DNA from 3 places in the Variovorax sp. Soil_C_12 genome. Region 1 is predicted to be linked to each of the others. Evidence: predicted binding sites of a transcription regulator. Region 1 holds the regulator's gene; each other region holds the start of a gene.
The links. The regulator FNR, encoded in region 1, switches genes on or off when oxygen is low (the NO sensors DNR and NnrR bind a similar motif). The targets are predictions, from matches to a motif close to TTGATNNNNATCAA.
Positions count from the first base shown of each region.

Region 1 (2,262 bases):
ACGCCGTGCACTTCGACATTCGCTCGCTGGACGGCAGCGCGCAGGTGTCGGAGAAGGCCGCTTTCATGGTGCCCCGTTGAATTCCGAAGGAGACCCGATGAACGATCACGCGATGACCTTGCCGAAGCGCGAGCCCTGGTGGCGCTTTCCCTTTGTCTGGATGGTGATGGCGGGGCCCGCCGTGGTCGTCGTCGCCAGCTTCGTGACGCTCTGGCTGGCCCTGCGGACGCCGGATCCGGTGGTGGAGGCGGACTACTACCGCCGGGGCATCGAGATCAACAAGGCTCTCGCCGACAAGAAGCTGATGCCGGCCCTGGCCGGACGCAACCACGCAGCGACGCCGGCCGACGACGTGCCGGCTCCCCGGCGCTGACGATCATGAAGATGCAGACCTGGATGTCGATCCTCTGGCCGGCCTTCCTTTTGGCCAGTGCGACCGAGCTGCTGGTGTTCGCGCTGGTCGATCCTGCCGATCTGCACTGGCGCGGCGAGGCGCTCGCCCTGTCGCGCCAGACCGTCTACACGGCCGCCTTCTTCGTCTTCTGGCTGCTGGCGACGGGCGCGAGCGCGCTGACGCTGCTGTTGACGATTCCGGCGAGGGAGATCAACAACCGGGAGGATTGACGATGCGGCGCAGGCCCTCGGAATCGACGATGCGCACCTTGCGCTGATCGATCTCCACGATGCCGTCGCTCATGAACTTCGAGAGCGTGCGGCTCACCGTTTCGAGTGTGAGGCCGAGGTAGCTGCCGATCTCCTCGCGCGTCATCCGAAGGATGAACTCGGATTGCGAGAAGCCGCGCGCATGCAGGCGCTGCACCAGGTTCAGCAGGAAGGCGGCGAGCCGCTCCTCGGCCCGCATGCTGCCCAGCAGCAGCATCACGCCGTGCTCGCGCACGATCTCGCGGCTCATGATCTGGTGGACGTGGCGCTGCAGTGCCGTGACCTCGCGCGACAGCGCCTCCAGACGCTGGAAGGGCATCACGCAGACTTCGGAATCCTCGATCGCGACCGCATCGCAGGTGTGCTGTTCGTTGACGATGCCGTCCAGGCCGATGATCTCGCCCGCCATCTGGAAGCCGGTGACCTGGTCGCGACCGTCCTCGCTGGCCACGCGGGTCTTGAAGAAGCCGGTGCGGATCGCGTAGAGGGAGGTGAAGCGTTCGCCGTTGCGGAACAGGGTCTCACGGCGCCGCACCTTGCGACGCGTGGAGACGAGTTCGTCGATGCGTTTCAGCTCATGCGGCTCCAGCCCGGCGGGCATGCAGAGCTCGCGCAGGGTGCAGCTCGAGCAGGCGACCTTGATGTTCTGGATTTTCATGGGGGGCATCGGTGTGTGAGGCCATTCTGAGCCCCCACATGCGGCGCAGGCTTGATGCACATCAAGGGCAGCGGGGCCGCCCGGCGGCATAGTGGCCCACTCTGCCTTCACCCTGCCGCTGCGATGAACTCATCCCTGGCCCTTGCTCCCGACGCATCCTCCTCGGTCCGGCCGGCGCCGGCCGCGCGCTTCTCGCTCTGCGTCTGATCATGCAGACGGCGCTCGCGGGTACCGCGCTGCTGATGGGGTTGGCCGGGGGACCTCATTGCGTCGCCATGTGCGGTGCCGCCTGCGCGGGCGTGATCCGCATCGTGCGGGCGCCCGAAGGCGGTGGCGTCGCGACGTTGTCGGCTGGCATGCGGGAGGGCCCCGCATCGTGGATTTTTCACGCGGGTCGCGTCGCCGGGTATGCGGCGGCCGGCGCCGTGGCAGCGGCTGCGGTAGGAAGCCTCGCCTTCGCGAGCGAGCACGTCGCGGCATTGCGCCCCCTGTGGGTCCTGCTGCACGTGTTCGTGCTGGCATGGGCCCTGCTGCTCGCCGCACTGGGACGCCAGCCGCTCTGGGCCCGCCGCATCGGCCGCTCACTCGCGGCGCGCCTGCGGCCTGCGACGGGCTCGATGCCCGGCTTGCTCGGCGTCGGCGCGCTGTGGGTGGCCATGCCCTGTGGTCTGCTCTATTCGGCGTTGATGCTGGCCGGCCTGGCGAACGGGCCGGTGCAGGGCGCGCTGGTGATGGCGCTCTTCGCTGCCGGCAGCGGCGTTTCGCTGGTGCTGGCCCCGTGGCTGTGGCAGCGTATGGGCCGGGGCGCAGATGCCGTCCGCCGGGAATGGGGCACCCGGGTCGCCGGCGGGCTGCTCGCCGCGGTGGCGCTGCAGGCGCTATGGACCGACCTGAGCCGCCAGATCCTGGTCTGGTGCAGCTAGGAGTCGCCGCACGGCCTG
Region 1 is NZ_JBDGIO010000002.1:471,321-473,582, forward strand. Features, by position in the region: gene ccoG (cytochrome c oxidase accessory protein CcoG) at 1-80, shown strand, start outside; gene AC3A6X_RS07185 (FixH family protein) at 98-373, shown strand; gene AC3A6X_RS07190 (hypothetical protein) at 379-624, shown strand; gene fnr (fumarate/nitrate reduction transcriptional regulator Fnr) at 605-1,321, opposite strand; gene AC3A6X_RS07200 (sulfite exporter TauE/SafE family protein) at 1,531-2,244, shown strand.

Region 2 (2,262 bases), on a different contig from region 1:
CGACAGCTGCGTCGAGCAGATCCGGCGCATGGTCAACTGCCCGGAATTCGCCGAGACGCCCGCATCGCGCGCCCTGCTCGCCAGCATGGCGCTGGAGGCGCGCGTGCGTGCCGCGCTGAAGGAGCATGCCGACACGCGCGACACCAGCATCACGATCCATGCGAAGGAGGGCGCGGTGGCGCTGCGCGGCATCGTGCTCGACGCCGAGGAACGCGCGCAGGCCGAGAGCGTGGCCGCCGCGGTGCCGGGCGTTTCAGGCGTCGCCAACGAACTGAGGCTGATGACCAGCACGCGCCGCTTCGCCTCCGCGAAGCAGACCTGAGTCAGATCTTTCCGCGCTTCTTCAGGCGGCTCAGGGTTTCCGCCGAGAGGTTGAGGTACGACGCCAGTTCCTTGCTCGGAATGCGGTCCACCAGTTCCGGATGCTTGCGTATGAAGCGGTGCACTCGCCCCGGTGCGTCCAGCAGGTGCAGCGTGATGGTGTGCGCCATGATCTCGCTCATCCCGCGCATCACGCTGAACTCGAACAGCTCCTTGGCGGCCGGGCGGTGGTTGAGGAAGGCGATCCAATCCTTCAGCGGCAGGCTGGCGACCCGCGCCTTGGTCACGCAGACGATGCCGTAGGGCGTGGGCGTGCCCAGCCGCAGGGCGGCATAGCTGGTCTCCATATCGAACTCGTCGGCGAAGCGCAGGATCATCTCCTTGCCTTCCGGGTTGCTCACCACCCGCTTGAGGATGCCGTCGAGGATGAAGTACTGCTCCATCTCCCGCACGCCCTGGTGCAGCAGGAAGTCGCCCTTGTTGCCGTCCACGATGGCGAGGTGCGCCTCCAGCTCGGCGCGGTCGGATTCGCTCAGGTCCTTGAGCAGGATGTTCTGCCGCAGCTGCGCACGAATGATGTTCTTCTCCGGGTGGTGTTCCAACGAGGTCATGGGTTCGCGTCTAGCTCCGTTTCGCAACGATCAGTCCACTGAATCACTGAAATCGGATCGGTGCTGTCCACCTCACCGCCTATTTCAATGATTCAGCGGACAAGGGTCTTCGCGGGGTGTCGTTTTCCGGAAAGTTGACCCAGGTCAACGGCTGGCAGCCGGGGTCCAAATCATAGTCTGGGCACGGCCACCGGCCATTCCACACGATCAGAAGGAGAGACATGTCTTCAGTCATCACAGCCAGGCAGTCAGGCGCAAGCGCCGGCGACACGGCCGCACGCGCCCTTCACAGCGTCCCGCTCGACGACGCCGCGGAAGAACCCAAGCTCACCGACGGCTTCCACCTGGTCATCGATGCGCTGAAGCTCAACGACATCGACACCATCTTCGCCCTGCCCGGCATCCCGATCACCGACCTCACCCGCATGGCGCAGGCCGAGGGCATGCGGGTGATCTCGTTCCGCCACGAGCAGCACGCCGGCAACGCGGCCGCGGCCGCCGGCTTCCTGACGCAGAAGCCCGGCATCTGCCTCACGGTGTCGGCGCCCGGCTTCCTCAACGGCCTGACGGCACTGGCCAACGCCACCACCAACTGCTTCCCGATGATCCTGATCAGCGGCTCCAGCGAGCGCGAGATCGTCGACCTGCAACAAGGCGACTACGAGGAGATGGACCAGCTCGCGATCGCCAAGCCGCTGTGCAAGGCGGCCTTCCGCGTGCTGCATGCCGAGGACATCGGCGTGGGCATCGCGCGGGCGATCCGCTCGGCGCTCTCGGGCCGCCCGGGCGGCGTGTACCTGGACTTGCCGGCCAAGCTGTTCGCGCAGACCCTGGACGCCGCGGCCGGCAAGAAGTCGCTGATCAAGGTGGTCGACCCGGCCCCGCGCCAGATCCCGGCCGCCGACGCGGTGAAGCGCGCACTCGAGCTGCTCAAGGGTGCGAAGAAGCCGCTGATCCTGCTGGGCAAGGGCGCGGCCTACGCGCAGGCCGACGCCGACATCCGCGCACTGGTCGAGAAGACCGGCATCCCCTACCTGCCGATGTCGATGGCCAAGGGCCTCTTGCCCGACACCCATGCGCAGTCGGCCGCCGCCGCACGCTCCTACGTGCTGCAGGAGGCCGACGTCGTGCTGCTGGTCGGCGCGCGCCTCAACTGGCTGCTGTCGCACGGCAAGGGCAAGACCTGGGGCCAGGAGAAGGGCGCCAAGCAGTTCATCCAGATCGACATCGCGCCGACCGAGATCGACAGCAATGTCGCGATCGCCGCGCCGGTGATAGGCGACATCGGCTCCTGCGTGGCGGCGCTGCTCGCGGGCATCGACGGCAAGTG
Region 2 is NZ_JBDGIO010000008.1:58,724-60,985, forward strand. Features, by position in the region: gene AC3A6X_RS21680 (cytidylate kinase family protein) at 1-322, shown strand, start outside; gene AC3A6X_RS21685 (Crp/Fnr family transcriptional regulator) at 324-932, opposite strand; gene oxc (oxalyl-CoA decarboxylase) at 1,154-2,262, shown strand, end outside.
Region 2: a site for FNR is predicted at 1,067-1,080, ahead of oxc (oxalyl-CoA decarboxylase). Genes of this name have one in related genera too.

Region 3 (2,262 bases), on a different contig from region 1:
TCTGGTGGTGCTCGGCGGCATGCAGCAATGGTGGCTGCAGCCCGTCGTTTCCGGTATGTCGCCGAAGATCCTCTTCTTTGGAGCGACGGCCCTGACCGCAGTGACCGACAACGCCGCACTGACCTATCTCGGCTCGTTGATCACGGGCATTTCCGAACCTGCCAAGTACAGCCTGGTGGCCGGCGCGGTCGCCGGAGGCGGCCTGACGATCATTGCGAATGCGCCGAACCCGGCAGGCGTGGCGCTGCTCAAGCGCGGCTTCTCCGACGAGACGATCGGCGCGGGCGGGTTGCTCCTGGGCGCGTTGTTTCCGACACTGATGGCGGTGGCCGCATTCACTCTTTTCTAGGGGATCGGGCGTGGACAACAACCTGCTTCGTGGGTGGCCACTCGAGGCAACAGCCGATGCCACATCATCATCGGTACTGGGCCGCCGTAATGAACTGGCCGAATGATTCGCACCAAACGATGACCGTGTTGTAGGCCGTCGGATCGGCCGATGCCGGCATCGGCACGACGAAGTTCTCGAACGTTTTCACGTCGCCCACGCGCAGCATCTTCGCCTTCAGCCGCAGGAAGTCGGCCTCGGTCTGCACGAACTCCGGCGAAAGGTAAAGCTTGTAGTCAGGTCCAGGCGCGATTCTGCCTGCCAGCGACACCGCGCTCCGGCTCACCGCCACCGTGCCTTCACCCCAGTGCAGAGCGTCGCTGTCTGTCAGGTCGCGCCTGAACCGGCCTGTGAACTGCGCCTGGGCGGCCAGTGCAGTCACCTCGTCCTGCGCGGGCGCGGTCGGCGCCGTGAGGATGGGCAAGACATAGACACCCGCGCCGAAGCCCAGGGCGGCCACGGTCAAGTGCGAAATTACCAGGAGCAGGATCTTCTTCACGGCGGGTAAGGACAGGCGCGCGGACACGGTTACACCTCGCGAACTCGCCAGGGGCCGGGTAGTTTCTCCTCGAAGGGCGCTTGGCCAGGCATGCGGAGGCGCGACGGCGATGACGGGGCGACGGCTTCGCAATTTGACACAGATCAAGCCCGCTTGCAGCAGGGGAGCTATCCTGGTTTGCCCGCCCTGCGACCATATTTGGACAGTGCCATAGGGCGAAGATGAAGCAGCGATCTTTGTGCAACCGGCCGTATCGTCCGGGATGAGAAGCCGATTGCCGACGGCGGGTCGCTCGATGCGTTGATGAAGGTGACGACCACGACGATCTGCGGGACCGATGCCTACGAGCTGTTCGGGCATCAACGCGAGGGTGTGCTGAAGGTGGCGATCAAGCCCTGATGGCGCACAGCGGGACCCCATAAGGGGCGGTCGGCTGCCGTCATCGTGGACGCCCACCGCTGGTTTCCGGTGCTCGCCTTGACGTGCATCAAGCATGCGGCCAGCGCAACGGCCGATGCTTGGAGCCTATGCAGTCGACATTCTCTGCCCCGCGCATGGAATGCCCCGTCGAAGGAGGGCGGCATGCGCCCGAAGATTCGCCATGGCACGCATGTGCCAACGACGATGTACTCGCTGCGCTGGACAGCAGGCACGAAGGCCTCAGCCAGGCCGAGGCCGTGTCGCGGCTGGCTCGACATGGTCCGAACGCGTTGCCCACGGCGCCCACCCGCCACCCGCTGGCCCGATTCCTTGCCCAGTTCCACAGCACGCTCATCTATGCGTTGCTGGCGGCTGCCGCAGCGGCCGCCCTGCTGGGGCACGGGCTCGACGCGGCGGTGATTGTTGCCGTCGTGCTGGTCAACGCGATCGTCGGCTTCCTGCAGGAGGGCAGGGCGGAGAACGCCCTGGCCGCGATCCGGCGGCTGATCTCGCCACGTGCGCATGTGCTGCGCGACGGGAGCCGCCTGAGCGTGCCCGTCGCGGACCTGATTCCGGGTGACGTCGTGCTGCTGGAAGCGGGCGACCGCGTGCCGGCGGATCTGCGGCTGCTGCGGGCGCGCGGCCTGCTGATCGACGAGGCCTTGCTGACGGGCGAGTCGGTCGCCGCGCAGAAGCAGGACCGTCCGGCAGCACGAGATGCCGCGCTCGGCGACCGCCACAGCATGGCTTTCTCCGGCACGATGGTGGCGGCCGGGCAGGCGAGCGGCGTGGTGGTCGCCACCGGCGCACGCACCGAACTCGGGCGCATCAGCGACCTGCTGTCATCGGTGGAGCCGCTGACCACGCCATTGCTGCGCCAGGTCGACCGATTCGGCCGCCGCTTCGCCGCGCTCGTGGCTGCCGGCGCAGCGATCCTCTTCGCCTACGCCGTGTG
Region 3 is NZ_JBDGIO010000003.1:137,597-139,858, reverse strand. Features, by position in the region: gene AC3A6X_RS09330 (putative Na+/H+ antiporter) at 1-349, shown strand, start outside; gene AC3A6X_RS09325 (DM13 domain-containing protein) at 417-914, opposite strand; gene AC3A6X_RS09320 (HAD-IC family P-type ATPase) at 1,442-2,262, shown strand, end outside.
Region 3: a site for FNR is predicted at 1,365-1,378, ahead of AC3A6X_RS09320 (HAD-IC family P-type ATPase). Genes of this name have one in related genera too.